3 regions of the Nocardioides sp. NPDC006303 genome follow, and region 1 is predicted to be linked to each of the others. Evidence: riboswitches for the same ligand, from Rfam matches in the RefSeq annotation. Region 1 holds a riboswitch; each other region holds the start of a gene.
What was found. Region 1 has a riboswitch for cobalamin ahead of ABZY89_RS26325 (ribonucleotide-diphosphate reductase subunit beta). Riboswitches for the same ligand answer to the same signal wherever they lie in the genome.
Positions count from the first base shown of each region.

Region 2: it holds a riboswitch for cobalamin, as region 1 does, so the genes downstream of both, ABZY89_RS28755 (cobaltochelatase subunit CobN) here and ABZY89_RS26325 (ribonucleotide-diphosphate reductase subunit beta) in region 1, are expected to answer to the same signal.
Region 3: it holds a riboswitch for cobalamin, as region 1 does, so the genes downstream of both, ABZY89_RS22360 (prenyltransferase/squalene oxidase repeat-containing protein) here and ABZY89_RS26325 (ribonucleotide-diphosphate reductase subunit beta) in region 1, are expected to answer to the same signal.

Region 1 covers NZ_JBEXRR010000051.1:5,844-15,974, reverse strand. Annotated here, with positions in the region: gene ABZY89_RS26360 (VWA domain-containing protein) at 1-879, shown strand, start outside; gene cobO (cob(I)yrinic acid a,c-diamide adenosyltransferase) at 879-1,493, shown strand; gene ABZY89_RS26350 (cobyrinate a,c-diamide synthase) at 1,487-4,201, shown strand; gene ABZY89_RS26345 (cobalamin biosynthesis protein) at 4,326-5,252, shown strand; gene ABZY89_RS26340 (hypothetical protein) at 5,236-5,502, opposite strand; gene ABZY89_RS26335 (hypothetical protein) at 5,595-5,720, opposite strand; gene ABZY89_RS26330 (ribonucleotide reductase N-terminal alpha domain-containing protein) at 5,740-7,437, opposite strand; gene ABZY89_RS26325 (ribonucleotide-diphosphate reductase subunit beta) at 7,437-8,435, opposite strand; cobalamin riboswitch at 8,586-8,803, opposite strand; cobalamin riboswitch at 8,893-9,078, shown strand; gene ABZY89_RS26320 (iron ABC transporter permease) at 9,192-10,131, shown strand, end outside.
Region 2 covers NZ_JBEXRR010000068.1:4,751-14,881, reverse strand. Annotated here, with positions in the region: gene ABZY89_RS28755 (cobaltochelatase subunit CobN) at 1-2,386, opposite strand, end outside; cobalamin riboswitch at 2,420-2,565, opposite strand; gene ABZY89_RS28750 (GNAT family N-acetyltransferase) at 2,543-3,103, opposite strand; gene ABZY89_RS28745 (helix-turn-helix domain-containing protein) at 3,220-3,840, shown strand; gene ABZY89_RS28740 (hypothetical protein) at 3,833-4,558, shown strand; gene ABZY89_RS28735 (NAD(P)/FAD-dependent oxidoreductase) at 4,540-5,973, opposite strand; gene ABZY89_RS28730 (alpha/beta fold hydrolase) at 6,008-7,165, opposite strand; gene ABZY89_RS28725 (lyase family protein) at 7,166-8,422, opposite strand; gene pcaG (protocatechuate 3,4-dioxygenase subunit alpha) at 8,431-8,973, opposite strand; gene pcaH (protocatechuate 3,4-dioxygenase subunit beta) at 8,970-9,746, opposite strand; gene ABZY89_RS28710 (IclR family transcriptional regulator) at 9,818-10,131, shown strand, end outside.
Region 3 covers NZ_JBEXRR010000035.1:37,429-47,559, reverse strand. Annotated here, with positions in the region: gene ligA (NAD-dependent DNA ligase LigA) at 1-377, shown strand, start outside; gene ABZY89_RS22390 (glycosyltransferase) at 403-2,667, shown strand; gene gatC (Asp-tRNA(Asn)/Glu-tRNA(Gln) amidotransferase subunit GatC) at 2,734-3,033, shown strand; gene gatA (Asp-tRNA(Asn)/Glu-tRNA(Gln) amidotransferase subunit GatA) at 3,030-4,526, shown strand; gene gatB (Asp-tRNA(Asn)/Glu-tRNA(Gln) amidotransferase subunit GatB) at 4,523-6,031, shown strand; gene ABZY89_RS22370 (NYN domain-containing protein) at 6,162-6,926, shown strand; gene ABZY89_RS22365 (glycoside hydrolase family 19 protein) at 6,951-7,586, opposite strand; cobalamin riboswitch at 7,653-7,788, shown strand; gene ABZY89_RS22360 (prenyltransferase/squalene oxidase repeat-containing protein) at 7,854-8,927, shown strand; gene ABZY89_RS22355 (hypothetical protein) at 8,921-9,547, shown strand; gene ABZY89_RS22350 (energy-coupling factor transporter transmembrane component T) at 9,544-10,131, shown strand, end outside.

The DNA of each region.
Region 1 (10,131 bases):
GACCAGCCACAGGCTCCTTCCGGTGCCGCACCCGAGTCCGTCACTGCCGCTGCCCCGGCGTACCGCCCCCGCCTCCTGACCGTAACCGGCTTGGGCACTGGCCGCACCGGCGGCCGGAGCAAGGCGATCGGGAGCAGCGGCCGCCGGATCGGCGCGAGCGTCAGCACCCGCGGCTCGCTCCACCTCGTCGAGACCCTCAAGGCGGCCGCGGGCAAGCAGGGCGCCCGAGACCGTACGTCGGCGAAGGTCGAGCTGCGGATCGAGGACCTCCGCACCGCGGTCCGTGAGGGCCGGGAGGCCAACCTGGTCCTCTTCTGCGTGGACGCGTCCGGGTCGATGGCCGCGCGCAAGCGGATGGCGCAGGTCAAGGCTGCCGTCCTCTCGCTGCTGCTCGACGCCTACCGGCGCCGTGACAAGGTCGGGATGATCACCTTCCGGGGTGAGAGCGCCGAGCTGGTGCTGCCGCCGACGGGGTCGGTCGACCTCGCTGCGGCACGTCTCGACGAGGTGCCCGCCGGAGGACGTACGCCGCTGGCCGAAGGCCTCCTCGAGGCCGCCCGTGTGCTCCAGCGCGAGCACCTGCGCGACCCCGATCTGCGGCCGCTGCTGGTGGTCGTCACTGATGGTCGCGCCAACTCCAAGACCCACGGCAAGGAGGCGGTCCGGCGCTCGCAGCAGGCCGCCGCGTACGTCGCGGGACTCGGCGTCACCACCGTCGTCATCGACTCCGAGAGCGGGCCGATGCGGCTCGGGCTGGCCCGCCAGCTGGCCGAGCACCTGGGCGCCGAGCACGTGCCGGTCGCCGAGGTGAGCGCCGAGGCGCTGACCTCCACCGTCCACGGGTTCACCGGATCCACCATGGGAAGGGGCGCTGCCTGATGCCGAAGGGACAGCCGCTGAACGTACCCGACGACGGGCTCACCACCCGCCAGCGTCGCAACCGGCCGCTGGTGATAGTCCACACCGGTCCCGGCAAGGGGAAGTCGACCGCCGCCTTCGGGCTCGCGCTGCGGGGCTGGAACCAGGGCTGGCGGATCGGGGTCTTCCAGTTCGTGAAGTCGGCCAAGTGGCGCATCGGCGAGCAGACCGTGCTCGAGCGCCTCGGGAAGCTGCACGAGGAGACCGGCGAGGGCGGGCCGGTCGACTGGCACAAGATGGGTTCCGGCTGGTCCTGGAGCCGCAAGCAGGGTGACGCCGAGGACCACGCCGCGGACGCCGCCGAAGGCTGGGCCGAGATCAAGCGGTGCCTGGCCGCGGAGACGTACGACCTGCTCGTCCTCGACGAGTTCACCTACCCGATCAAGTGGGGCTGGGTCGACGCCGCCGAGGTCGCCGCCGTGCTCTCCGAGCGGCCGGGGCGGCAGCACGTCGTGATCACCGGTCGCGACGCCGACCCCGCCCTGCTCGAGGTCGCGGACCTGGTCACCGAGATGACCAAGATCAAGCACCCGATGGACGCCGGCCAGAAGGGCCAGCGGGGCATCGAATGGTGACCCTTCCCCGGCTGGTGGTCGCTGCTCCCTCGACCGGCTCGGGGAAGACGACCATCGCCACCGGGTTGATGGCTGCACTGCGCTCGGCCGGGCACGAGGTCAGCGGTCACAAGGTCGGGCCGGACTACATCGACCCGGGCTACCACGCGCTCGCCACCGGGCGTCCGGGCCGCAACCTCGACCCGCACCTGGTGGGGGAGTCGCGGGTCGTACCGCTGCTTCTCCATGGCGCCGCCGGGGCTGACGTGGCGGTCATCGAGGGCGTCATGGGCCTCTATGACGGCCGCCTCGGCACCGACGGCTTCGCCTCCACCGCCCACGTCGCGGAGCTGACCTCCTCGCCGGTGGTCCTGGTCCTCGACGTCGCCCGGATGTCCCGCTCCGCTGCCGCGATCGCCGCCGGGATGGCGGCCTTCGACCCGTCCGTACGCATCGGGGGAGTGGTGCTCAACCGCTGCTCCCCGGGCCGCAACGCCGAGGAGATCCGGCGCGCCCTGGAGCAGGTCGGGCTGCCCGTGCTCGGCATGCTCCCGCGCGACGAGTCGCTCGCTTCCCCGTCGCGCCACCTGGGTCTCGTCCCGGTCGCCGAGCGTGACGAGTCGGTCGCTCTGATCGAGCGGCTGGGGGAGCAGGTCGCCGCCCACCTGGACCTCGATGCGCTCCTCGACCTTGCCCGCTCGGCGCCCGCCCTCGCCGCAGACCCCTGGGACCCGGCCGAGGCGTTGGAGGCGGTTGCGACGTCTACGCGAAGTCAGAGCCGTCCGGTGGTGGCGGTTGCCGGCGGGCGCGCCTTCACCTTCCGCTATCCCGAGACCGAGGAGCTCCTGGCGGCTGCCGGATGCGAGGTCGTCGCCTTCGATCCGTTGACCGACCCCACGCTCCCGGCCGGCACCCAGGGGATCTACCTCGGAGGCGGCTTTCCCGAGGTGTACGCCGCCGACCTCGCCGCCAACACGAGCCTCCTCCGCGACCTCCGCGGTGCGGTCGCGACCGGGGTGCCGACAGTCGCCGAGTGCGCGGGACTCCTCTATCTGGCCGAGTCCCTCGACGGCGTACCGATGGCCGGCGCCATCCCCGCCCACGCCGCCATGAGTGAGCGACTGACCCTGCGCTACCCGGTAGCCACCGCCGCCTCCGACTCCCTCCTCACCCGCGCCGGCGAGCAGGTCACCGGCCACGAGTTCCACCGCACCACGACGACCCCTCCCGCTGGGACCCAGCCCGCCTGGTCGATCGAGACGGCACTTCCGTCGGCCGAGACGGCACCTACGTCGGCCGAGACGGCACCTACGTCGGCCGAGACGGCACCTACGTCGGCCGAGACGTCAGTTTTGGACGACGAGAGTCGAGTTTCGCGAGCCGCAACGGCCAACTCAGGCGCCGGAACTGCCAACTCGGCCGACGCAAGTGCCAACTCGGCCGACCCAACTGACGTCTCGGCCTCCACAAGTGCCGTCTCGGCAGGCGGGGGTGACGGTTCGGGGCTGGTGGGGTTTGCGTCGGGCACGCTGCATGCGTCGTACCTTCATGTGCATTGGGCCGGTCATCCGAAGCTGGCGGCGCGGTTTGCGGCGGCGGTTCATGGTGCGTCGCCGCACTTTCCCGCCATGGCGGGGAAAGGCGGCGCGGTGAGCGCCGGTTTGGCCGCAGAATCCCGCCATGGCGGGGAAATGCCCGCCGCTGCGGACGGCCCGCTGACGGATCCGCTGCGGCACCACGGGGACGTCGAGGTGGGGGAGGGGCTGCTCGACTTCGCGGTGAACGTCTACCCGGACCCGAGGCCGGAGTGGCTGGACCAGGCGCTCCACGAGTCGCTGGCGTCGGCGGCCTACCCCGACGAGGAGCCGGCGCGGGCGGCGCTGGCCAAGCACCACGGCCGCGAGCGTGCCGAGGCGCTCCCGACGGCGGGCGCGGCGGAGGCATTCACGCTCGTCGCCCGGGCGCGCCCCTGGCGGAACCCTGTCGTCGTCCACCCCCAGTTCACCGAGCCCCACGCGGCGCTCGAGCAGGCCGGCCACACGGTCACCGAGGTACGCCTCCGGGCCGAGGACGGGTTCGCCCTCGACCCCGCGGCCGTGCCCGAGGACGCGGACCTGGTCGTCGTCGGCAACCCGACCAACCCCACCGGTGTGCTCCACCCCGCCGCCACCCTCCGCGCCCTCCTCCGTCCCGGCCGGCTGGTCGTGGTCGACGAGGCGTTCATGGACGCGGTCCCTGGGGAGCCCGAGACCCTCACCGGACACCGCGAGGACGGCCTCCTGGTCATCCGGAGCCTGACGAAGCACTGGTCGATTCCCGGCGTACGCGCGGGCTACGTCGTCGGCGACGCCGCCGCGATCAGCGACCTGGAGGCGGTGCGTACGCCGTGGTCGGTCTCGGCCACCGCCGCCACCGCGATGCTCGCCTGCGCCACCGAGCGCGCGAGTGCCGAGGCCCGTGAGCGTGCCGAGCGGATCGCCACCTGGCGCGACCATCTCGAGGCCGGTCTGCGGGACCAGCAGATCGAGTACGTCCCCTCGGCCGCCTCCTTCGTGCTCGCCCGCCCCGGCGCCGGAGTCCGCGAGACCCTGCGTGAGCAGGGCATCGCCGTACGCCGCGCCGACACCTTCCCTGGCCTCGGCCCGGACTGGGTGCGGATCGCGGTACGCCCCGAGGGCCCGACCAACGAGATCCTGGACGCGCTCAGCCGACTGCGGGTGGACGGTTGAGCGGCGGACTGGCCGCGGCACTTTCCCGCCATGGCGGGAAAGTGGGGGGCTGCGGTCGGCAAAGCGGCGGCATCTTCCCGCCATGGCGGGAAAACGCGCATCTCCGTCCGTCAGGAGCAGCCAGATGAACCCACGTGCGGCCGGACTCCTCGCCGGATTCGCGCTCGACCGGCTGCTGGGTGACCCGCGCCGTTACCACCCGGTCGCCGGGTTCGGCACCGTCGCGATGCGGGCCGAACGGGCCTGGTACGCGGACGACCGAGCTCGAGGTGTCCTCCACAGCGCGACCCTGGTCGGGGGAGCGGTGGTCCTGGGCGCCGCCGTGGAGCGCCTCGCCCCCGGCCGGATCGGGACGACCCTGGTGACCGCGGCCGCGACCTGGGCGGTCCTCGGCGGCCGCTCGCTGGAGCGGGAGGCGCTGGCCGTCCACGCCCATCTCGACCGCGACGACCTCCCCGCCGCGCGACAGCGGCTGACCCACCTCGTCGGCCGCGACACCGACGAGCTCGACGCCTCCGAGGTCTCCCGGGCCGTCGTCGAGAGCGTCGCCGAGAACACCTCCGACGCCGTGGTCGCACCGCTGGTGTGGGGAGCCGTCGCGGGCGTACCCGGCCTGCTCGGCTACCGCGCCGCCAACACCCTGGACGCGATGGTCGGGCACCACAACGACCGCTACGAGCGCTTCGGCTGGGCCAGCGCCCGCCTCGACGACCTGCTCAACCTGCCCGGCTCCCGCCTCTCCGGCGTGCTCACGCTGGCCGCCGCTCCGTCGCGGGCCAGGCAGGCGTGGGAGGCCTGGCGCCGCGACGCCGCACGGCACCCGAGCCCGAACGCCGGCGTCGTCGAGGCGTCCTTCGCCGGCGCCCTCGACATCCGCCTCGGCGGCACGAACCGCTACTACGGCAACCGGGTCGAGCACCGCGCGGTGATGGGCGACGGCCGCGACGCCGCCCCTGCCGACGTCGTCAGCGCCACCGCACTGGCCCGCAGGGTCGGCATCGGCGCGGCCCTGGTCGCGGCGGCGTACGCCGTCATCACTCAGCGCCCGTGACGGAAGGCCGGGCCAGGACCGCGGGCGGCGCCTCAGCGATGCCCGGTCCGCCGGCGCGGGTCCATTGGGCCAGAGCGTCGGCGACCCTCGGAGTGCCGACACGAGCGACCCAGACGGGCCGCGCCCCGCGCTGCCGCCCCTCGGGTGAGGGGCCGACCACCACGACGTCGGCTCGCTCGCAGGGGCCGAGGCAGTCGGCGACACGTACGTTCGCCGACTCCCCGGCAGCTGCGTTCAGCGCCGTGAGCACGGCCGCATGGTCCACCCCGGGCGACTTCCGCTCCGTCCCGCAGCAGCATCCGCGGCAGACCGTCAGCGTCGGTCGGCCAGCGGCCGCATCGCTCATCCCTCGCAGGCCTCACAGTCCGGGCCGTTCTCGATGGCACAGACCGCGGCATCGCTCCAGTCGTCCCAGGTCAGGTCGTCGATCGCGTCGGTGGTAGCGGTCGGGTTCTCGTTCATGGTCATGCCTCTCGGTCGAAGTAGATCAGTTGGTGCGGGTCTGCTTGCTGGCCTGGATGCCGGCCCGCGAGCGCAGGTAGTACAGGCTCTTGATGTTCGGGTCGAGCAGGGCGAGCTTGTGGATCTTGCTGATGTACTGCGGGGTCGCGTCGGCCTGGAAGAACAGGTTGAGCGACTGGGCCTGGTCGATGTAGACCTGCCGGTCCGACGCGCGGGCGAGCAGGATCTCCTGGTCGATCTCGTAGCCGGTCTTGAAGACGTCCTTCTCGTGCTCGTCGAGCCAGTCGACGTGCTGGACCGAGCCGCCGTGGTCGACGATGTCGTCGATGTGCGCCTGGTCGTAGACCCCGCGCTCCTCCATGACCTCGACGAGGTTCTGGTTGGCCCGCGGCATCTCGCCGGCCGAGGTGGTCTGGTTCCAGACGTTGGCGACGTACGGCTCGATGCCCTGGCTGGTGCCGCCGACGATCACCGCGGTGCTCATCGTCGGCGCGATCGCCATCAGGTGGGAGTTGCGCCGTCCGACGCACCACTCCGGGATGCCCGCGACCGAGCCCATCCACCGCGACGCGGCGTCGGCGTGCGCCGAGATCCGCTCGAAGATGTCCTTGTTGAGCGCCGCCGCCTTGTCCGACTCGAACGGCACCCGCTGCTTCTGCAGGTAGTCGTGGTAGCCCATCACGCCCAGCCCCAGGCTGCGGGCCTTCTCGGTGTAGCGCACCGCGCGCTCCAGGCCGCGGATGGTGCGCGCCTTGCGCAGGAACGCCTCGGCGACCGCGTCGAGGAAGACGGTCGCGACGTACGCCGTGTCCTGGTCCTTCCACTCGTCGTAGGTCGACAGGTTCAGCGAGGAGAGCACGCAGGTGTAGGAGTGGTCCTCGTCGGAGAAGAGTGTGATCTCCGAGCACAGGTTGGAGGCCTTGTTGGCCAGCCCGTTGGCCCGGTACGACTCGGTCTGGGCGGCGTTGACGGTGTCGACCTTCCAGATGTAGCCCTTGCCCAGCACCACTCGGATCTTCAGCACCCGCTGATAGCGCTCGAGCGCGTCGCGGTCCCCGGCGAGCATCCGGTCGATGAACGCCTGGCTGAAGATCCAGCCGACGTTCTTGTTGGCGGGCTCGCGGAAGATCAGGTCGGCGAGCTCGAAGAAGTCCGGGTGGTCCACCGGCAGGTAGCCCGCCCAGGAGCCGCGGCGGGTGGCGCCCTGGCTGATCTGGTTGGTCATCTCCACGAAGTTGCAGAAGACCGGGACCACGCCGTTGGCCTTGCCGTTGTCGCTGAACTTCGCGCCACGGGGCCGGACATCACCGAGGTACGCCGAGGTCCCGAACCCGTTCTGGGAGAGGATCGCCGCCTCCTTGAGGGTCTCGTAGAAGCCCCAGACCGAGTCCTCGACGTACGAGCCCTCGCAGGAGACGGGCAGACCCCGGTCGGTGCCCAGGTTGGACAGCACCGGCGTCGACGGCGAGAGCCAGCCGTTCCAGATCGCCTCGAAGAACCGCTCCGTCCAGGAGACGCCGTCCTCGCGCGGGTACATCTCGTCGGCGAGTTCGCCGGCGGTGCTGGCGATGGTCTCGTAGCGCTCCCGGACGCTCTGCTCGGCGACGGTGTACTTGGCCTTGAACATGGCGTAGCCCGCCGTGGTCATGAAGGCGGGCACGATGCCCTCGGCCTGCAGGGCCTTGCGCTCGGCAGAGAGCGCCTCCCAGTTGCTGTTGCTCATTAGAAGCTGAACTCCGTCTCGCCGATGTTGCGGTTGTATTCGTTGCCGGTGACCTGGAAGAAGTCGTGGAACTGGGTGCCGTTGATGCCGCTGTAGAACCATTCGGCGATCGGGTTGGCCTCGACGTTGAACAGCGGCTCCATCCGCATGTTCTCCAGGGTCATGTCGATGCGGGACCTCACGAAGGTCTCCAGGTCGGCCTGGTCGATGCCGGCGATCGGCCCGTGGTCGAAGAGCATCTCCACGATCCGGGCCTCGTGGGCGTAGAGGTGCTCGGCGACGCCGCGGACGCGGGCGAAGAGGTCGTCGCGCTCGGCCTCGAACTTGTCGGCCGGGACGGTGGCGGCGTACTCATCGAGGGTGGTGTTGAATAGCCAGGCGCCGCCGGTGGCGTGCAGGTTCTCGTCGCGGGCGGAGAAGTTGATGCCGCTGATCACGTTCTGCAGCAGGTTCTTCCCGCCGGACTGGAAGTGCTTGAGGAAGGCGAAGTTGGAGTAGAGGACGCAGTTCTCCATCAGCGTGAAGACGCTCAGCGCGTAGAGCAGGTCCTCGTCGGCGATCGCGTCCCAGACGAACTGGATCCGCTCGGCCAGCACCGGGTCGTTCTTGTAGGAGTCGTAGAACTCCTCGGTGTCGATCATCAGCACCTTGTTGAGCTTCGCGTAGAACGGCGCGTGCATGTTCAGCTCGGCGAACGAGAAGGCGTTGGCCATCATCTGGACCTCCGGACGCGGGAACGCGTGGAAGATCCGGTCACCCCACACCTCGCCGCCGAGGATCAGCTCGTAGATGGTGAACAGCTTCAGCGTGGTCTTGACCGCGGCCTGCTCGGCGTCGGTCATGTTGACCAGGAAGTCCTGCTTGTCGTTCTCGACCGGGATCTCCTCAGCGGTCCAGAAGATGCTCCGCTGCTTCTTGGCCAGGTCCTCGGCCATCGGATAGTCGAAGACGTACGCCGACTTCTCGGTGCGGATCGGTAGACCCTCGGTGTCGATCAAGCCCCATGCCCCTTGCTCACGCGGGCCCCCGGCCCGCTGGATGTCTCGTGCATCCGTGCCGAGGCAGGGAGGACGGCGGCAGCGCGCCGGGCGGACCCGGTCACGTGGTGCTCGCTCGATCCCCTGACCTTCCCTCGAGGTCGCGGACCCCACCATGAGGTGGGCACTGGCAGGTCTTCGGACTCGTGGGCGTCATCGTGCTCGGTCCTAGTGGCCGTCGCTTCCCAGGAGCCGGCTTGCTCCCAGTGCTTCGTGACGGCGGTCGTTCCCACTCACCGCTGCGGGGCAGTCCCGGACTCACACCGGGTTCCCTCTTGCCTCTCCCGCCCCGTCGCCGAGGTGGGAGAACCAGCTGCGAGGACCACTATATGCGGGAATTACACCAATGCAACTTCCTAGATCTTGTGTTCCGCCGTGTCGTCGGAAACGTCTCCGACACCGTCTCCGCAGCCCGTGCTAGCCTCTGCGCCGAGTCGAACGCATCCTGATGGATGCCAGGGAACTCCGGTGTGAATCCGGGACTGGCGCGCAGCGGTGAGGGCGACGGTGACGGCCAGGAAGCCACTGGGGACCGAGTCCCTGGGAAGGCGGCGTCACCGGGTGAACCCGAGTCCGAAAACCTGTCGGCTCAGATGTACGTCACGGCCCTCGCGACCAGGGTCCAGAGGACCTGAGAGGCCGACCGCCGTGGAAACGCTGTCCCGCGAGACCCTGAGCCCGCGCCGTGCTCGTGAGGGGAGACGACGAGTCCCGTTCGTGCCGCTGGTGGCCGGGCTGCTGCTCGCGTCGGTGCTCAGCGCCGTCGCGTCCCTGGCCTTCGGGTCCGAGCGGATACCCCTCGGTGAGGTCGTCGCGACGGTCGGCGACCGGCTCCAGGGCGACGCGCCGGGGAAGTGGGACGTGATCGTGTGGGAGCTGCGTGTCCCCAGGGCGATGATGGCGCTCGCGGTGGGCGCCGGCCTGGCAGTGGCCGGTACCGGCATGCAGACCCTGGTCCGTAACCCGCTCGCCGACCCGTTCCTGCTCGGGATCAGCTCGGGCGCCTCGGTGGGGGCGACGGCGGCGATCACCACCGGGGCGCTGGGCGGCCTCGGCATCTATGCCGTCTCCGGCGGAGCGCTGCTCGGGGCGGTCGGCTCGGCGATGCTGGTCTGGTTGGTGGCCACCGCCCAGGGCGGGTTGACCCCGATCCGGCTGGTGCTCTCCGGAGTCGTGCTCTCCTCCGGACTCTCCGCGATCGCCTCGTTCCTGGTCTTCATGAGCGATGATCCGCGTGCGGCCGACTCGGTGATGTTCTGGATGCTCGGCAGCGTCGGTGGCGCCAGCTGGGAGAAGCTGTGGCTGCCCGCAGTCCTCGGCTTCGTGCTGGGGCTCGGAATGCTGGCGCTGCACCGTTGGCTGGACGCCCTGGCCGCCGGCCCCGAGACCGCTGCCGCGCTCGGCGTCGACGTCGCGGCGCTGCGTACGACTCTCTTCGTCGCGCTGGCCGTGCTGGTCGGGGTCCTGGTCGCGGTCAGCGGTGGGATCGGGTTCGTCGGGCTGATCGTGCCGCACGCGGCCCGGCTGCTCGTGGGCGCCCAGCACCGGGTGGTGCTCCCGGTCGCGGCCCTGGGCGGCGGGCTGTTCCTGCTGTGGGTCGACGTGCTCGCCCGGGTGGTGGCCCGGCCCCAGGAGATCCCGCTGGGAGTGGTCACCG
Region 2 (10,131 bases), on a different contig from region 1:
AGCCCGACGGCCCCGCGGGGACGAAGCCACCGTCGAGCGAGTGCAGGACGGCGGACAGCTCGTCGGTCGTCCCGTTCAGTCGCGGCACGACCTGCTGGGCGGCGAAGACGAGCACCTGCCGCACGGCGGGGTCGTCGTGGAGCGTCTCGGCGACCGCCGGATCCCAGCCGGCCGCGTCCATCCGCTGCACCAGATCCTTCGCCTGGGTCTCGATCTCGTCGACCGCCCGTGTGTCGGCGCCCTCCTTGAGACCGAGCGCCGCGCGCAGCCCAGGCACGGCGCCTCCGACGCCGCCCCACACCTGCGCGGCGCGCAGGATCGAGAGCACCAGGTTGACCCGCGCCTCGCCCTCGGGCGCGGCACCGAGGATGTGCAGGCCGTCGCGGATCTGGGCGTCCTTGATCTCGCAGAGCCAGCCGTCGATGTGGAGCATGAAGTCGTCGAAGTCGTCGTCCTCGGGCCGCTCCTCCATGCCGAGGTCGCGGTGGAGCTCGGCGGCCTTCATCAGCTGCCAGATCTCGCCGCGGATGGCGGGCAGCTTGGCCGGGTCCATGGAGGAGATCCGGTCGTACTCCTCCATCAGCGACTCCAGCCGCGCGATGTCGCCGTAGGACTCCGCACGCGCCATCGGCGGCACCAGGTGGTCGATGATCGTGGCGTGCGCGCGGCGCTTCGCCTGGGCACCCTCGCCGGGGTCGTTGACCAGGAACGGGTAGATCAGCGGCATGTTGCCGATCGCCGCATCCGGGCCGCAGGACGCCGAGAGCGCGGCGTTCTTGCCGGGCAGCCACTCCATCGAGCCGTGCTTGCCGAGATGGACGACGGCATCGGCGCGGAAGCCGTTCTCGAGCCAGCGGTAGGCACCGAGGTAGTGGTGCGACGGCGGCAGGTCCGGGTCGTGGTAGATCGCGACCGGGTTCTCCCCGAACCCGCGCGGCGGCTGGATCAGGATGACGATGTTGCCGGCCTGGAGCGTGGCCAGCACGAGCTCGCCCGACTCGTTGATGAAGAGCTCGCCCGGCGTCGGTCCCCAGGTCTCGACCATCTGCTCGCGCAGGTCAGCGGGGAGATCAGCGGTCCACTTGTCGTAGTCGGCCTTGGAGATGCGTACGTGGGCGTCGGTGAGCTGGGCGTTGGTCAGCCACTCCTCGTCCTGGCCACCGGCCGCGATCAGCGCGTGGATCAGCGCGTCGCCGGCGGCGGTGTCGCCCTCCTCCGCGGCGACGGAGTCGAGGATGCGTACGACCTCGTTGTCCTGCCCCAGGTCATAGCCCTCCTCACGGAGCCGGCGCAGCATCCGGATCGCGGAGACCGGAGTGTCCAGGCCGACGGCGTTGCCGATCCGGGAGTGCTTGGTGGGGTAGGCGGAGAGCACCAGGGCGAGGCGCTTGTCCGGGTTGGGCGTGTGCCGCAGGCGCGCGTGGTTGACCGCGATCCGGGCGACCCGCGCGGTGCGCTCGGGGTCGGCGACGTAGTGGGGGAGACCCTGCTCGTCGAGCTCCTTGAAGGAGAACGGGGCGGTGATGATCCGCCCGTCGAACTCGGGGATCGCGATCTGGTTGGCCGAGTCGAGCGGCGTGACGCCGTCGTCGGAGGCCTCCCACTCCGCACGAGAGCTGGTCAGGCACAGTCCCTGGAGCACCGGGATGTCGAGCGCCGCCATCCGCTCCACGTCCCAGGCCTCGTCCTCGCCACCGGCGCTCGCCGAGGCGGGTACGGAGCCACCGGCCGCGAGCACGGTCACGATCAGCGCGTCGAGGGTGCCGAGCGCCTCGTAGAGGTCGTCGGGCGCCGAGCGCAGCGAGCCCGCGAAGACCGGTACGCCGGTGGCCGCGTCGGTCGCGTCGATGGCGTCGGCCAGCGCGTGGGCGAACGCGGTGTTCCCGCTGGTCTCGTGGGCTCGGTAGTAGAGCACCCCGATTCGCGGCTTCCCGTCGGTCGAGCCGGGCCGCTCCGCGAAGCCCCAGGCCGGGACGGTCGCCGGCGGCTCGAACCCGAAGCCGGTCAGCAGGACCGTGTCGGAGAGGAACGCGTGCAGCTGGGCGAGGTTGCCCGGCCCGCCCTCGGCGAGATAGCGGTGAGCCTCGGCGGCGACACCCATCGGGACGGTGGAGTGCTCCATCAGCTCGGCACTCGGCTGCTGCTCGCCACCGAGGACCACGACCGGCGTGCCACGCTCCTTGACGGCGCTCAGGCCGTCCCACAGGTCGGTGGGCGAGCCGAGGAGCCGGAAGACGACCAGGTCGGCGTCGGCCACGACCTGCTCCAGATCGGTCGCTCGCGACGGGTTCGCCCAGGCGTAGTCGGCGCCGCTGGCACGGGCCGAGAGCAGGTCGGTGTCCGAGGTGGACAGAAGGGCGATGCGTACGCGTGCAGAGTCGGCCATGCCGAGTTCCTCCTAGGGGTTCTCGCCCCGTCGATCGGTCGGATAGCCCGTGGCCAGTGTCTGGCTGTGTCCGTGCCCAGAAGCTGTACGGACGTCACAGTGGCGGAACCGCCCCGGACTCTCACCGGGTTCCTGCGCCACGAGCGTGCTCGCAGCCTACCCCGCGCGGCGCGCGAGCCAGGTCTCGCGGGTGATCTCGTACTCGACCTCTCCGTTGGCGTGCCCGGCGAGCGGTTCCTCGAAGTCCTCGTGGAACGCGCGTACGAAGCTCATCCCGACGGAGACCATGGTCGCGCGGGACGCCTCGTTGACCGCCATCGTCTGCGCGATCACCCGATCGATCCCGAGGTCCTCGAACCCATGGCGGAGCAGCTCGAGCGAGCCTTCCTTCGCGAACCCCTTGCGCCAGTGGCGCTGCGGGAGCCGGTAGCCCAGCTCGGCGGCATCGGTGCGCGGCGGGTTGTCGGGCGGCTCGAACATGTAGAGCCCGACTGCCTCACCGGCCGCGTACCCGATCCACTTGCCCAGCGCCTCCGTCTCCTTCGCCACCCGGATCCACTTGTGCATCCGCTCCTCGGTCTCCTCCGGTCTGAGCGCGCGGGTGAACAGATGGCGGAGCACTACCGGATCGGAGTTGAGCTCGACCAGGAACGGCAGATGCTCCTGGCTCAGCGGGACCAGGTCGAGGCGCTCGGTGCGCAGACGGGCTTGCGGCATGGGGCGACGCTAGTGAAGACGTACGCCACAGGCACCTGGTTTCTGGGGCGATCCGGGTTCGACGTCGTCCGACAAGCCAATTGACAAATCTGTTTGTCAATTGCATCCTGGATCTTGTGAGCAACGGCATCATCTACGTCGACGAGCCGGACCGAGTGGCCGCGGCGCTGTCGCCTATCCGTCGGCAGCTGCTCGGTCACCTGCAGGAGCCCACGTCTGCTACCCAGCTCGCCGCCGTGCTCGAGCTGCCTCGCCAGCGGGTGAACTACCATCTGCGGGCGCTGGAGTCGGCCGGGTTGGTGGAGCTGGTCGAGGAGCGGCAGCGCCGTGGATTCGTCGAGCGGATCGTGCGTGCGAAGCCGGGCGCGATCGTGGTCGACCCATCGGTGATGGGCCGCGGATCCGACTCTGCTGAGAGCGCGGGGCGGATCATGGACCAGTTCGCCGCCGACCACCTTGTCGGGGTGGCGGCGGCCACCGTGCGGGATGTGGCCCGCATGCAGGTCAAGGCAGACGAGCAGGGCAAGCGCCTGCTCACGTTCACGATCGAGGCAGCCGTGCGCTTCGCTGATGCCGCCGACGTGCACAGATTCACCGAGGAGCTGACCGAAGCGCTGCGGCGTACGGCCGAGGGTTTCGACAGCCCGACCGGTCGGCAGTACCGCGTGGTCATCGGTGGGCATCCCGCCCCGGCAGCGGTGACCGAACCGTCCGAACAGGAGCAGAGCGATGAATGACATCCAGAGCGGCGAGACGCCGCGGATCGAGGTCACCGCGGCGGCCTCGGCCGATACCGCGTGGCAGGCGCTGCGGGACCCGGCCGCCATCCGACAGTGGCACGGCTGGGACGCGGATGAGACCGAGGCCGAGATCGACTCGATCTACTTCACCGAGGTCGTCGAGGAGGCCGACCGGCGCACACTGGTCGCCAACGGCGGCGACAGGTTCGAGATCCAGCCGGACGGCGACGGCGTCAGAATCACGCTGACTCGTGCGCCGTTGTCCGGCAACCCGGACTGGGACGCCTACTACGACGACGTCACCGAGGGTTGGACGTCATTCATGCATCAGCTTCGGTTCGCGCTCGAGCGCCGCCCCGGCATGACACGCCGCACGTTGTTCTTCGCCGATCGCGGCTCCTACTCGGGCACCGTCATCGAGCGGCTCGGTCTCGACGCTGTCGCCGGCCAGCCCCGGGGCAGCCGCTACACAGCGACGATCGCCGGGGAGGACGTGGCCGGCGAGGTGTGGTTCCGCTCGGCGCACCAGCTGGGCGTGACGGTCGACGCATGGGGCGAGGGCCTGCTGGTGATCGCCGGCACCGCGCCGTCGGACGCCGACCCGGCCGGCACGTCGATGGCCATCCTCAGCACGTACGGCCTCGACGGCGCCGACTTCGGGCAGCTCGACACGAGGTGGACCGGTTGGTGGGCCGATCACCGGGCGGGGGAGTGATCCCCAGCCAGGTGGCGTAGGGCTCGGTGGGCGGCGTGATAGCCGCACATGCCGTGGACGCCGGCGCCGGGCGGGGTGGCGGCGGAGCAGAGGAACATCCCGGGGATGCCGGTGTCGTAGCCGGCGAGTGTGGGCCGGACGATCAGCTGGCGAAGGGTGTTGGCGCCGGTTGAGATGTCACCCCCGACGTAGTTGAGGTTGTACGCCGCGTAGTCGGCCGGTGTGGTGACGTGCGTCGCCACGATCTGATCGCGGAAGCCGGGGGCGAAGCGCTCGATCTGGGCCAGCACCGCGTCGGTGGCGTCGCCCTCGTAGGCGTGCGGGACCTGCGCATAGGCCCAGACCGGTTTGAGGTCTCCTGCCGAGCGGGTCGGGTCGGCGACGTACTGCTGACCCAGCAGCACGAACGGACGCTCCGGCATCCGCCCTGCCACGATCTCCCGCTCGCTGGTCGCCACCTCGGCGATCGTCCCGCCGAGATGGACGGTGCCGGCGCGGCCGACCTCCGGGTCACGCCACGGGATCGGACCGCGGACCGCCAGGTCGAGCTTGTACGCCGCGGGACCGTGCTGCCACCTCCGCATCGCCCGACGCGGCCGCTCGGGAAGTGCGGCACCGGCGATGTCGGCGAAGCCGCCGGGGCTGGTGTCGAACAAGGTGACATCCGTGTCCGGAAGGTCGGCGAGGTTGCGGACGGTGGTGCCGGTGACGATGGTGCCGCCCAGCTCCTCGAGCCGTTGCGCCATGGCGAGGGTGATCGCGTGGGAGCCGCCCTCGGCGACCGGCCACCCGTAGCGATGCCCGCTGACCACGAGCATGGTGCCCACGGCGGCCGTGCCCGGGCGGTCCAGCGGCTGGAACGCGTGCGCCGCGCACCCGGCGAAGAGCCCCTTCGCCTCCTCCTCGCGGAAGGCCCGGGCGAGCACGGTGGCCGGTGGAACGGCACGCATCCCGAAGCCGGCCAGGCGGAACGGATGCCGGGGGAGCCGCACGATCGGACCGAGGACGTGGTCCGAGATCGCGTCCCAGCCGCGTACGACCGGGCCGAACAGCTGCCGCCAGCGCTGCCCGTCGGTGCCCAAGCCGGCGGCCGTCTCATCGACGGAGCGGTGCAGGAGCGCTGCCGTGCCTGTGTCGAGCGGATGGGCGAGCTCGATCTCGGGAAAGCGCCAGGTCAGGCCGTACTTCTCCAGCTCGAGGTTGCGCAGGAACGGTGAGGCCAGGCCGAGCGGATGGATCGCCGAGCAGATGTCGTGGCGCAGCCCGGGCAGGGTCAGCTCGGCGGTGCGCGTGCCGCCGCCGACGGTCTCCGCGGCCTCGAGGACCGTCACCCTCACGCCCCGCTGTGCGAGCACGATCGCGGCCGCCAGCCCGTTGGGCCCGGCGCCGACGACGGTCGCGGAGTGCGGCTTCATGGGACCAATCCAACCAGCGGGGCCGGTCATTCGTTCAGGCTCCGTCGTTCAAGACCCGGTTGGCGACGGCGAAGGCGGTGTTGGCGGCGGGTACGCCGACGTAGATCGAGGTCTGCAGGAGCACCTCGATGATCTCCTCGCGGGTCAGCCCGTTGGTGAGCGCGGCGCGGAGATGGAACTCGAGCTCCTCGAAATGGCGGCCGGCGACCAGGGCGGTGAGGACGCCGATCGAGCGGTCTCGGCGGGCGAGGCCGGGGCGGGTCCAGATCGTGCCCCAGGCGTAGCGCGTGATCAGGTCCTGATAGTCGCGGTTGACGTCGGTGATCGCGGCGGTGGCCCGGTCGACGTGGTCGTCGCCGAGCACCTGGCGGCGTACGTTCATCCCGGCCGCGTAGGCCTGGTCGGAGGCCGTCACGTGGGAGGTGACCAGGGTGGAGACGGCGTGCGGCGCCTCGGCCGGCGCGAGGTGACCGACGGCGTCGAGGGCGACGAGCCGCCCGTTGCGCACCCCGACGGCGATCTCCTCGAGCGAGGCCGGCGGGGTCGGGGCGTCGTCGACACCCGCGATCGCCAGGACCGGCGCGGCGACCTCGGCGAGCCGGCCGCGGACGTCGTACGCCGCCAGCGCCTCGCAGACCAGCGCGTAGCTCTCCGCGTCGGCGTCGCGCAGCGAGTGGAGCAGCGCGCCGCCCCGGGCGGGCTCGCGCTCGAGGAAGCCGGGGGCGAACCAGCGCTGGGTGGAGCCGGCGATCTGCGAGGCGGTGCCGGCGGCGCGTACGGTCTTCGCACGGTCGTTCCAGCCCTCCGGTTCGCCGATCTTGGCGCCGGTGTTGGTGAGCACCGCGGCGCTCACCCGGGTGGGTGCGTCGAGCAGGAGCTGGAGGCCGACGGCCCCGCCGACCGAGTCGCCGGCGTAGGCGAAGGTGCCGTGGCGCTCGCCGCGGTCGGTGAGGACCCGGTCTACGCAGGCGAGCACGCCCGCGGCGAGGTCGGCCATGGAGAAGGCGTCGGTGGTGGGGGTGCCGTGGCCGTGGCCCGGGAGCTCCCAGCCGATGACGTGGAAGCTGTCCGCGAGCAGCTCGGCAGCGGCGGCCCAGAGCGCGGTCACCGAGGTGCCGAGGGACGGGCCCACGACCAGGAGCGGCTTGCTCGGGTCTCCGGCCAGCTCGACAGGGGTGATCCTCGGCGTCATTTACAGGTCCTTCCAGATTTCGTGGGCGCGGGCGAGGGTGGAGTCGATGAGGGCGTCGGTGGCGCCGAGATAGTCATCGAGCCCGGCAGCAGCCTCGGTCCCGGCAAGGATCTCGCCGCCCACGAACCCGGTCAGCGACCGCTGCTCGGCCAGCAGGTCCGCGCCCGCGGCTTCGGCGGTGGCGCGCATCCGGGCCGCGTCGACGCGGAGCCCGGCGAGAAGCTCGGTGGTCTGCGAGGCGGCGACGGCGCTGCGGCGGGCGAGGGTCTGCAGGGTCTCCCACTCGACGTGCCAGGCGCCGTCGGGACGTTCGTCGACGTACGTCGCCGCGGCGGTGTGGAGCGTCGCGGCCAGCGGGGGAGCGGCGAGTGCATGGCGGCGGACGAGGACCGAGAGCACCGGGTTGGACTTGTGCGGCATGGTCGAGGAACCGCCGCGCCCCTCGCCGGCCGGCTCGGCGAGCTCGCCGATCTCCGGGCGGGCCAGCAGGGTGATGTCGGTGGCGATCCGGCCCCAGGTATCGGCCACGGTGACCAGCGCGTCGGCGGCCGCGGTCAGCGGCGCGCGGTTGGTGTGCCAGGGGGTTCGCGGGGTCAGCCCGAGCGTGGTCGCCGCGGTATGGGCCGCATCTTGGGCAGCGGAGACGGGATCGCCGAGACCGCGGAGCCGGGCCAGGCCGACGACCGCCGCCAGGGTGCCGGCCGCGCCACCGATCTGGGCGGGCAGTGACGTACGCGTCCGGCGGAGGGCCTCGGCGGCGTCGCTCAGGCCGGAGAGCCAGGTCGCGGCCTTGAGACCGAAGGTGATCGGCACCGCGTGCTGGGTCAGGGTGCGGCCGGACATCACCGTGGCCCGGTGGTCCCGGGCGAGACCGGTCAGCGACGCGGCCTGCGCGGCGAGCTCGTTCTCGACCCGGTCGAGCACGTCGGCGAGGCAGAGCACGAGCGCGGTGTCGACCACGTCCTGGCTGGTCAGGCCCTTGTGGAGCCAGCGGGCGGCCTCACCGTCGAGCCGGCCACGCAGCAGCTTCACGAGTCCGATGACCGGGTTGCCCCCGGCCTCAGCACCCTCGGCGAGCGCTGGGACGTCGTCCGCGGAGACCAGGCCGGCCAGCGGCGTACGTGCTTCCTCCGGGGCGATCCCGGAGGAAGCGACAGCGGCCAGCCAGGCCTCCTCGACCCGCACCATCGCGGCGAGGTAGGCGGCCTCGGAGAAGAGATCCCCGGCGCGCTCCTCGCCTGGCCACAGCAGTGACATTCGGCTCCTCAGCGGTAGGTGAGAAAGGTGGTCTCGCGGTCGCCCTGGAGGTGGATGTCGAATCGCAAACCGGTTGCGTCCGCGGTTGCGACCAGCGTCGCACGCTCGTCCTCGGACAGCGACACCAGCAGGGGGTCGCCGGCGTTGGCGGGGTGCTCGGGCAGGTAGATCCGGGTGTGCAGCTTGTCGAGCAGACCGCGGGCGAAGACGGTGAGTGCGAAGAAAGGTGCAGATCCCTCTGCGGACGCACCCGGGAGCACCGTCGAGAACGTGTAGTGGCCGTTCAGGTCGGTGTCGGCGCGGCCCCAGCCGGTGAAGGTCCAGCCGTCGCGGTGCAGCGACCCCTCGGCCTGCGGGACGTTGCCCTCGGTGTCGGTCTGCCAGATCTCGAGGAGGGCGTCGGGGATCGGGTTGCCGGCGCCGTCGTAGACCCAGCCGTGCAGCCGGATCGAGCCGGGGCTGCCGGGCGGGACCAGGTCGGCGTCGCCCTCGTAGGGGAGCGCGTAGCCGAAGAAGGGGCCGATCGTCTGGCCTGGCGTCGGAGTGGTCACAGTTCGCCCTCCTCGGGCTCGGTCCAGGTGCGGCTCGGGCCGGTCAGGACGATGTCCCAGTTGTAGCCCATCGAGTACTCGGGGGTGGAGAGGTCGTGGTCGTACGTCGCCACCAGGGCATCACGAGCCTTCTGGTCCGTGATCGACTGGTAGATCGGGTCGAGGGCGAAGAGCGGGTCGCTGGGGAAGTACATCTGCGTGATCAGCCGCTGCGTGAACGCGCGGCCGAAGAGCGAGAAGTGGATGTGCGCCGGCCGCCAGGCGTTGATGTGGTTGCCCCACGGGTAGGGGCCGGGCTTGATCGTCTGGAACCGGTAGCGCCCCTCGGAGTCGGTGATGCAACGGCCGACGCCGGTGAAGTTGGGGTCGAGCGGCGCCGGGTGCTGTTCGCGCTTGTGGATGTAGCGGCCCGCCGAGTTGGCCTGCCAGATCTCGACGAGCTGGTTGCGCACGGGGCGCCCGTCGCCGTCGGTCACGCGGCCGCTGACCGTGATCCGCTCGCCGATCGGCTCGTTGCTGCCACCGATGGTCAGGTCGGCCTCGAGGGGGTCCACGTCGGAGTTCCCGAAGCACGGGGCCCATAGCTCGATGGTCTCGGGGTCGGCATGGCGCGGGTCCTTGGTGGGGTGGCGCAGGATGCTGGACCGGTAGGGCGGGTAGTTCAGCAGGGGCTGACGTACGTTCTGGCCCGCGGAGTCGGCCTCGAGCTTGGCGATCTCGGCCGAGAGGTCGGCCTGAGTCTCGACTGGTTGCTTCTTGGTGGGCGCTGTCACGCTCCGAACGCTAGGTGCCGGAGGCGTACGATGAAAGCACAGACTTCCGCTGAGCGAAAGAGGTGGGCGAGATGGCCGGAGGCAGTGGAGGCCGGACCGTCGCCTCCCGCGTGCTCGGTCTCATCGGCGCCTTCGACGCCGGCCATCGCCGGCTGACGCTGAGCGAGCTCGCGTCTCGCGCGGACCTCTCCCTCCCGACCGCCCACCGCCTGGTCGCCGAGCTGGTCGAGTGGGGCGCCCTGGTGCGAGAGGAGGATGGGACGTACGCCGTCGGCCGCCGGCTGTGGGATGCCGGCCTGCTCGCGCCGGTCGCCACCGACCTTCGCTCGGTCGCGGCCCCGTTCCTCCACGACCTCTACGGCGCGACGCTGGAGACGGTGCATCT
Region 3 (10,131 bases), on a different contig from region 1:
AGGGCGTCGGCGGGATCATCGCCGAGGCCATCGTCGAGTGGCGCCAGGTCGACTGGCACCAGGAGATCGTGGAGAAGTGGCGTACGGCCGGAGTCTCCCTCGAAGACGAGCGCGACGAGTCGGTGGCGCGCACCCTCGAGGGCCTGACCATCGTGGTCACCGGGTCGTTGGATGACTTCTCCCGCGACGGCGCCAAGGAGGCGATCATCAGCCGTGGCGGCAAGGCCGCGGGGTCGGTCTCGAAGAAGACCGACTACGTCGTGGTCGGTGAGAGCGCGGGCTCCAAAGCCGCCAAGGCCGAGGAGCTCGGTCTGCCGATCCTCGACGAGGCGGCGTTCAAGGTTCTGCTGGAGGCCGGACCCGCTGGACTCGGCTAGAAAATACCCCCCATAGTGTGGCCTCGTGCTCGAGGCCCTTCCCCCACTCCTCACGGTCGCCGCGGTCCTTCTGGTCCCGGCGACCGTGCTGCTGTTCACGATCCGTACGCCGCGTGCCGGCTCGCTCTCCGCGGGCACGGCGGTCCTCGCGGCGGCCCTGACCGCGGTGGTCGCCCTCGGTGCCGGCCTGCTGCTCGGCCATGACGTCGTCCGGGCCACGATCGGCGGCGTCGTCCTCGGCGCCTCGCTGCTGGCCTGGCTGCCCGCGGCGCGGGACTGGGACGTACGCGGCCTGGTCGCCTGGGCGCTCACCATCGACGTGGGTCTGCTCTACCTGACCTATGTGGGTCTGTGGACGGTCACGGTCCACCCCGGAGCGTGGACGACGACGCTGTCGAGCGTGCTGTGGCTGCTGGAGGTCTTCGTCTTCCTGATCGGTGTGGGCTACCTGTGGGAGATGGTCGACGTGCTCGCCCGGCGCCGCTGGCGTGGCTGGCCGACGCGTGGCGAGCACCATCCCGGCTGGGGCCGGCCCTTCGTGAGCCTGCACGTCCCGACCCACAACGAGCCGCCCGAGATGGTCATCGAGACCCTCGAGCGGATGCTCGAGCTTGACTACGACGCGTACGAGATCCTGGTCATCGACAACAACACCGACGATCCCGCGCTGTGGCGGCCGGTGCAGGACTTCTGCGAACAGTACGACGGGGTCACCTTCATCCACCTGGCCAACTGGCCGGGGTTCAAGTCGGGGGCGCTCAACTACGCGCTGGCCCGGATGAACCCGCTCACCGAGGTCGTCGGGATCGTCGACGCCGACTACCACGTCGCTCCTGACTTCCTGGCCCACAACGCTCCGCTGTTCAGCGACGAGTCGGTTGCCTTCGTGCAGACGCCGCAGGACTACCGGGACTGGGACGTCTCGGCGTACTTCCGCCGGCTCTACCACTCCTACGGCTACTTCTTCGACGTCAGCCAGGTGTCTCGCAACGAGCGCAACGGCGCCATCTTCGGCGGCACCATGGGGCTGATCCGCGCCTCCGCTCTGGTCCGGTCCGGCGGCTGGGACGAGTGGTGCATCACCGAGGACGCCGAGCTGTCGCTGCGGCTGCTGAAGATGGGCTACAACGGCATGCACGTCGACCGCTCCTACGGCCGCGGCGTGATGCCGCTGACCTTCGAGACGCTCAAGAAGCAGCGGTTCCGGTGGTGTTTCGGCGGCATCCAGATCCTGCGCATGCACTGGCGCTCACTGATGCCCGGGCGTCGCACCGAGGACAACCAGATGACCTTGGCGCAGCGCTGGGCCTACCTCGTCGGCGGGCTGCAGTGGTTCGGCGACCTCGCCGGAGCCCTGTTCACCTTCTTCCTGATCTCGGGCGCTCTCGACCTGATGCTCGGCGGGGGACTGGTCGTACGCCGCCTCTCGGGGCTCCTCCTGTTCGCCACCGTCGCGCTCGTGCTCTTCGGCGCGGCCCGCTCGATCGCGCTGGTCCGCCTACGCAGCGGGGCCTCCTGGCGCGACGCGCTCGGTGCCTTCGGGCTGTGGCTGGCGCTCGGGGTGACCGTCGCGAGGGCCTCCTGGCTCGGGCTGGTCTCGCGTGAGGGCACCTTCCTGCGTACGCCGAAGATCAAGGGGCAGCCGCGGGTGCGGGACGTGGTGCGGGGCAATCTGGTGGAGACCTTCGCCGCGGTGGTCTGCCTGGCCATGGCGGTGCTGGTCGGCGCACTCGGCGGGGCCACAGGGCTCGCCATCGCGGCGCTGCTCGCCTTCCAGGGGATCGGCTACGCGCTGGCCCCGATCAACAGCTGGGCGGCGATCCGCAGCGACCTGCCCGCCGACCTGCGGCGCCGTCGCGAGCGGATCTGGGCCTGGAGTGCCGCCGCGGCGCCCGCTGCTCGGCGCGGCGGACTGGTGCTGGCCTTCAGCTCAGTGATGCTCGCCGGGCTGGTCGCGCTCGCGGCGCCGGTGGGCAGCCCGGACGTACCCGAGGTCGGCGACGTCCACGGCGCGCTCGAGAAGAAGCCGCGCGACCGGGAGGACCGGCCCACGCCCGCACGGAGCCCGGCGCCGGAGCCGACCGCGGACCCGACCCAGGCCCCGGAGCCGTCATCGAGCGGGGCCGGCGCCACGGCCAGCACCCGGCCGAGCCAGGCCGCCGACCCGACCCCGTCGCCCGATCCCACTCGCGGTGCCGATCCGACCCAGCCGGCGCCCGCCCAGCCGAGCTCGGCGGGAAGGCCGACCGACAAGCCGTCCAACGGTGGCGGCCCGAACAAGGCGCAGTAGGCGTCATCTGCTCACCTCGGCGCAGCCGAGATGAGAGTTGGGGCCGCTGACACCTAGGATGTGCGCATGCCAGAAATCACCCGCGACGAGGTCGCGCACCTGGCCGACCTCGCCCGCATCGACCTCAGCGACGCCGAGCTCGATCACCTTGCCCCGCAGCTTCAGGTGATCCTCGAGTCCGTCGCCTCGATCCAGGGGCTTGCCGGCGACGACGTGCCTGCCACCTCCCACCCGCTTCCGATGACCAACGTCTTCCGTGAGGACGTCGTCGTGCCCGGCCTGACGCCCGAGCAGGCGCTCTCCGGTGCGCCTGCCGTCGAGGAGCAGCGATTCTCGGTGCCGCGGATCCTGGGGGACGAGCAGTGAGTGACCTGATCCTGAAGTCGGCCGCCGAGCTGGCCGACTCCCTCGCCGCCGGTGAGACCACCTCGGTCGAGCTGACCCAGGCCCACCTCGACCGGATCGCCGCGGTCGACGGCGACGTCCACGCCTTCCTGCACATCGACGCCGAGGGCGCGCTGTCCCAGGCCGCCGCCTCCGACGCGCGCCGGGCCAACGGCGACGCGCTGCACGCTCTCGACGGCGTGCCGATCGCGGTCAAGGACGTGCTGACCACCACCGGCCTGCCGACGACCTGCGGCTCCAAGATCCTCGAGGGCTGGGTCCCGCCCTACGACGCGACCGTGGTCAAGAAGATCAAGGCAGCCGGTCTGCCGATCCTGGGCAAGACCAACATGGACGAGTTCGCGATGGGCTCCTCCACCGAGCACTCCGCGTACGGCCCGACGAAGAACCCGTGGAAGCTCGACCGGATCCCCGGCGGCTCCGGTGGTGGCTCGGCCGCAGCCGTCGCCGCATTCGAGGCGCCGCTGGCGCTCGGAACCGACACCGGCGGCTCGATCCGCCAGCCGGGCGCCGTCACCGGCACCGTCGGCGTGAAGCCGACCTACGGGTCGGTCTCGCGCTACGGCCTGGTCGCCCTGGCCAACTCGCTGGACCAGGTCGGTCCGGTGACCCGCACGGTCCTCGACTCGGCGCTCCTCCACGAGCTCATCGGCGGCCACGACCCGCTCGACTCCACGTCGACGACCACCCCGGTGACCGGGCTCGTCGACGCCGCCCGTGCCGGCGCGACCGGTGACCTCAAGGGCGTCAAGGTCGGCGTCATCAAGGAGCTCGCCGGCGAGGGCTGGGCGCCCGACGTGATGCGCAAGTTCAACGAGTCCGTCGACCTGCTCACCAAGCTGGGTGCCGACGTCGTCGAGGTCTCCACGCCGAGCTTCGAGCACGCGATGGCGGCCTACTACCTGATCCTGCCGGCGGAGTGCTCCTCCAACCTGGCCAAGTTCGACGCGATGCGTTACGGCCTGCGGGTCACCCCCGACGGCGACCCGTCGGCCGAGGACGTCATGAAGGCGTCCCGTGACGCCGGCTTCGGCGACGAGGTCAAGCGCCGCATCATCCTCGGCACCTACGCGCTCAGCAGCGGCTACTACGACGCCTACTACGGTCAGGCGCAGAAGATCCGCACGCTGATCATCGAGGACTTCAAGAAGGCCTTCGAGCAGGTCGACGTGCTGGTCTCGCCGACCTCCCCGTCGACCGCGTTCCCGCTGGGCGCCAAGCTCGACGACCCGCTCGCGATGTACATGCAGGACCTGGCCACCATCCCGGCCAACCTGGCCGGCACGCCCGGCATCTCCGTCCCGGCCGGGGTCTCCGACGTGGACGGGCTGCCCGTCGGCGTACAGCTCCTGGCTCCGGTCCTGGAGGACGCCCGTCTCTACCGCGTCGGTGCCGCCCTCGAGGGCGCCATCGGTCCGGTGCTCTCGATCGACAAGCTGGAGGTGGCCCGATGACCGCTGTGCCTGATTCTTTGGGTCTTGTCGGTTTCGACGAGGTGCTGGAGCGCTACGACCCGGCCTTCGGGCTCGAGGTGCATGTCGAGCTCAACACCAACACCAAGATGTTCTGCGGCTGCCCGGCGACGTTCGGCGGCGAGCCCAACTCCCAGGTCTGCCCGACCTGCCTCGGCCTGCCGGGCTCGATGCCGGTCGTGAACGCCAAGGCGGTCGAGAGCGCGATCCGGATCGGTCTCGCGCTCAACGGCTCGATCGCGGAGTGGTGCCGGTTCGCCCGGAAGAACTACTTCTACCCGGACATGCCGAAGAACTTCCAGACCTCGCAGTACGACGAGCCGATCGTCTACGACGGCTACCTCGACGTCGAGGTCGAGGGGGAGATCTTCCGGGTCGAGATCGAGCGCGCCCACATGGAGGAGGACACCGGCAAGACCACCCACATCGGTGGCGCGACCGGCCGCATCCACGGCGCCGACTACTCGCTGGTCGACTACAACCGTGCGGGCATCCCGCTGATCGAGATCGTCACCCGCCCGATCCTCGGCACCGGTGCCAAGGCGCCGCTGGTGGCCAAGGCCTACGTCGCCGCGCTGCGCGAGATCCTGCTGGGTCTGGGTGTCTCCGACGTACGCATGGACCAGGGCTCGATGCGCTGCGACGTCAACCTGTCGCTGTCGCCCAAGGGCTCCGGGACCTTGGGGACGCGCACCGAGACGAAGAACGTCAACTCGCTGCGCTCGGTCGAGCGGGCCGTACGTTTCGAGATGTCGCGCCACGCCGGGATCCTCGACGCGGGGGAGGCGATCTTCCAGGAGACCCGCCACTTCCACGAGGACACCGGCACCACCTCGGCGGGCCGGGCGAAGTCGGACGCCGACGACTACCGCTACTTCCCCGAGCCCGACCTCGTCCCGGTCGCGCCCTCGCGCGAGTGGGTCGAGGAGCTGCGGGCGAGCCTGCCGGAGCGCACCGCCGACAAGCGGGCCCGCCTGCAGGTCGAGTGGGGCTACTCCGACCTGGAGATGCGCGACGTCTGGGCCGCCGGCGCTCTGTCGCTGATCGAGGCGACGGTCGCCGAAGGAGCGTCCGCACAGGCCGCCCGTAAGTGGTGGATGGCCGAGCTCTCCCGCAGCGCCAACGACCGTGGCGTCGAGCTCGCCGAGCTCGGTGTCACCCCGGTGCAGGTCGCCGAGGTGCAGAAGCTGGTCGACGCCAAGACGCTGACCGACAAGCTGGCCCGTCAGGTCTTCGAGGGTCTTCTCGCAGGTGAGGGCACGGTTTCGGAGATCATCGACGCCCGTGGCCTCGCCGTGGTCTCCGACGACGGCGCGCTCGGCGCAGCTGTGGACGAAGCCATCGACGCCCAGCCCGCTGTCGCCGAGAAGATCCGCGGCGGCAACCAGGCCGCAGCCGGTGCGCTCATCGGCGCGGTCATGAAGGCGACCGGCGGCAAGGCCGACGCCAAGCGCGTCCGCGAGCTGATCCTGGAGAAGCTCTCCTGACCCCACACCGAGTCGGCTCGTTCTGACAACAAACTCCGCCGAGTCGGCGCGTCATGACGCGCCGACTCGGCGTCGGTTTTGGTCAGGATGAGCCGACTCGGCGATGGGGTGCACTGGCAGACTGTCCGGCGTGACCGAGACCGAGCCCTTCCGCATCGCACTGCTCATCGACGCCGACAACGCGCCTGCCTCGAAGATCGACGACATCTTGAACGACCTGGCCGAGTACGGCGAGGTGACGATCCGGCGGGCCTACGGCAACTGGACCAAGTCCGAGCTCAAGGGCTGGATCGAGGAGCTGCACGATGCCGCGATCAGGCCGATGCAGCAGTTCGACCTGACCGCGCACAAGAACGCCTCCGACATGGCGCTCGCGATCGACGCCGTCGAGCTGCTGCACGCAGCGATCCCGGACGCGTTCGCACTGGTCTCCTCCGACTCCGACTTCACGCCGCTGGTGCACTACCTGCGGGAGAAGGGCCGCGCTGTCTACGGCTACGGTCGGGAGAAGACGCCGGCGCCGTTCAAGAGCGCCTGCACCCGGTTCACCGTGGTGGAGAAGCTCGGCGGCTCCGAGGAGGAGACCGAGGCCGACACCGAGCCCGGGACCACGCGCACCCGCAAGCAGTCGTCCGCGGCGACCAACGGGCAGGCGCTGAAGCGCAACGCCCGGCTGATCCAGCTGCTGCGCAACTCCATCGCCGCGGCCGCCGACGACGACGGCTGGGCACTGGTCGGCACCGTGGTCTCCCGCATCCGCAACCAGTCCTCCGAGGACCCGCGCAACTACGGGTACGCCACGTGGACCAAGCTCATCAAGGCGATCGACCTCTTCGAGCTCAAGGACGAGGGCACCTCGGCGATCGCGGTCAGCGACAAGCGCACCAAGAAGTGACGTACGGCCCTCTGGACAACACAGCTAACGAGTCTCCGCGGTGGCCGGGCGAGCACATCTGACGCCCTTGGGTACCGACCCGTGGAGGTGCTTCAGCGCGGCCTTGAAGTCGCGGCAGCGCTCGGCGTCCTCCTTCTTGTTCGAGGGGTAGCCGATCGCCGCGTTGACCTTGCCCATGTCCAGGGCGTCGGCGAGCGGGTTGATGTCGCGGGCGACGGTCCAGTACCACCGCGAGATCGGCGCGCTGTAGTCCAGCGACCGGGCGAGCTCGGGGCGGCGGCGCAGGTCGATGTCGAAGTAGGCGCCGGCGTCGGAGTAGTTGGCCTCGCCGGTCAGCTGGATGTAGCCGCGACCGGTGAACTTCCGCTTGTCGCGGCCCTTGGCGTCGTGGTGGAAGGAGCTCTCGTTGGCGAGCGTGGTCAGATACGCCGCCTGCCGGTAGGCGGTGGTGATCCCGGCATCGGCCATCGCGCGGTTGAGGCTTGGCAGCCCGGTCTCAACGGTGCTCCGGTCACCGACCTTCTCGCCGAACATGGCGACCAGATCGGCGTACGTGACCGATGTCCGCGCCTCCTCCGCACCGGCCGTCGTGGTCGAGGCGAGGGCGAGAAGGGTGGCCGTGATCGAGGTTGCGACAAGGCCGAGAATCCTGTGGCGCATGGGGACAGAGTGACTGCTCGGCGGCGATCCCGCAAGCAGGGCTCGCCAGGCATAGGATTGCCCCCGCATAGCAGAGCCTCAATCAACACACGCCGTGGTGGGGGAAGCCGGTCGAATCCCGGCGCTGACCCGCAACCGTAGGCCCAGGCACCGAGAATGTCCTGGGCGAGCCGGAGCACCCGCTGACGGACGCGTACTGACCTGACGCTGTCGTGGAAAGCAGCGGGTCGGCCCTGGGCCTTCCCGACGAACAGCGCGGAAGGAACCATGAAGAAGACCGTCCTCGGTGGCATCGCCGCCGCCCTCGCCCTCACCTCGCTCGCCGGCTGTGGCGAGAAAGCCGTCGAGGAGGGGGAGAAGCCCACCTACGACGCCAAGGTTTCCACCGCGGTGGCCGACTGGCTCGTGGCCCAGGCACCGGAGGGCGTGGCCCGCAACGCGCAGTACGGCACCGACGACTTCGGGCTCAGCGCCGACATCGGGATCGCGCTGGCAGAGGTCGGCGGCTACGACGAGGAGATCTCCACGATCGCCGCGGCGGTGATGGAGAACAAGAAGGCCTACACCTCGCCCGGGTTCGGCACCGTCACCTCGGCCGGGGCGACCGCGAAGGCGCTCGTCCTCCAGCAGAACGTCGACGCCTCCGACCCCGGTCTGCTCAAGCAGCTCGAGGGCACCGTCGCCGAGAACGGCCGGATCGCCGACGAGCTCGACCCCAAGGACAAGAAGGCGGCCGACTACTCCAACACCATCGGACAGTCGTACGCCGTGTGGGCGCTGAACAACGCCGAGAGCAAGGAGGCCGCGGCCGCGACGGAGTTCCTGGCCGGACAGCAGTGCGAGGAGGGCTGGTTCCGGGTCACCTTCGCGGCCGACCCCGCCGCCGCTGACCAGACCTGCGACGCCGACCCGAAGGCCGTCCCGGACGCCGACGCCACCGCGTTCGCGCTGATCGCCCTGTCCGGGGTGGCCACCCCGGAGGCGGAGAAGGCCGTCGAGGCCGGCGTCGAGTGGCTGAAGGAGACCCAGACGGAGGACGGGTCGTTCAAGGCGGCCACCGGCAACATCGCCAACTCCAACACCACCGGCCTGGCCGGGTGGGCGTTCGGTCGCGCGGGTGAGACCGACGCCGCGGAGAAGGCGGCGAGCTGGGTCGCCGACCACGTCGTGACCTGTGGCGACGACGCCGGCGCGGTGGCCTATGACGACGCCGCGCTGACCGAGGGCAACACCAAGGGCCTGACCAAGGAGTCGGAGGGGATGTACCGCCTCGCCGCCGCCCAGGCGCTGCCGTCGCTGGTCTTCCTGCCCAAGGATGCGACCGCGAAGAGCTCGTGCTGATCCTGCGGTCCTCGTTGGTGGCCCTGGCGATCCTCGCCGGGGCCACCGCACCTGTCTTCACCCCCGTCTCCGCCTCGTCTGCGGCATCATCCGGCGAGGCGTGTGACGGCGTCACCGTCGTCGTCGAGCCCAACGCGCTGGGTGGCGATCCTGAGGTCACCTGTGTCCAGCCCGGGGAGGGTGACACCGGCGCCGACCTCTTCGAGAAGGCGGGGCATCCGCTCACCTATGTGACCTCGATGCCCAGTGTCGTATGTCGCGTCGATGAGCGGCCGAAAGCCGCCGGTTGCGCCCAGATGCCGCCCGCCGACGCGTACTGGTCGCTGTGGATCACCGACGATTCGGGGGCCTGGAGCTATGCCTCCAGAAATGTTACCGAAATCAGCGTGACCTCCGGGCAGGGTGTTGCGTTCACGTGGATAGACGACGATGTCGTTACCGCTCCGGCGACGGAGCTTGGGGATGCTGTGGGGGCGCCCTCAAGCCCGTCGCCGGAGTTATCTCCGGAGGAGCCGACGGACTCGGCCTCCGAGACCGAGCATCTGCCCGCCTGGGTCGCGCCCGCGGGGATCCTCACACTCTTCACCGTCGCCGGGGCCGTGTGGTGGCGCCGGCGATGAGCACGCTGTTGCGTACGGCCGCGGTCGCGCATCTGCCCCGCGACCTGCACCCCGTCGCCTGGTGGGTGTGGGCGATCGGCATGGCTGCGTACGCCTCCTTCACCACCAACCCGTTGCTGCTCCTGCTCGTGGTGGGGGTGGTGTCGGTCGTGGTCGCCGCGCGTCGTGGCGACCAACCGTGGGCGAAGGCGTTCCGGCTCTACGTCGGCCTCGCGGTGTTCATCGTCGTGACCCGGGTGCTCTTCCGGGTGCTCCTGGGCGCCGTGCCGGGTCACGTGATCCTCGACCTGCCCGAGATCCCGCTCCCGGAGTGGGTGCTGGGGATCCGGCTGCTCGGGCCGCTCACCCGCGAGGCGCTGCTGGCCGGCCTCTACGACGGGATGCGGCTGGGCGTCATCGTGATCTGCGTCGGCGCGGCCAACGCGCTGGCGAACCCGAAGCGGCTGCTGCGCTCGCTGCCGCCGGCACTCTACGAGATCGGCACCGCTGTTGTGGTCGCCGTGACGGTGCTGCCGCAGCTGGCCGAGTCGGTGCAGCGGGTGCGCGCGGCGCAACGACTGCGTGCCGGTGCGACCGGAAACGTC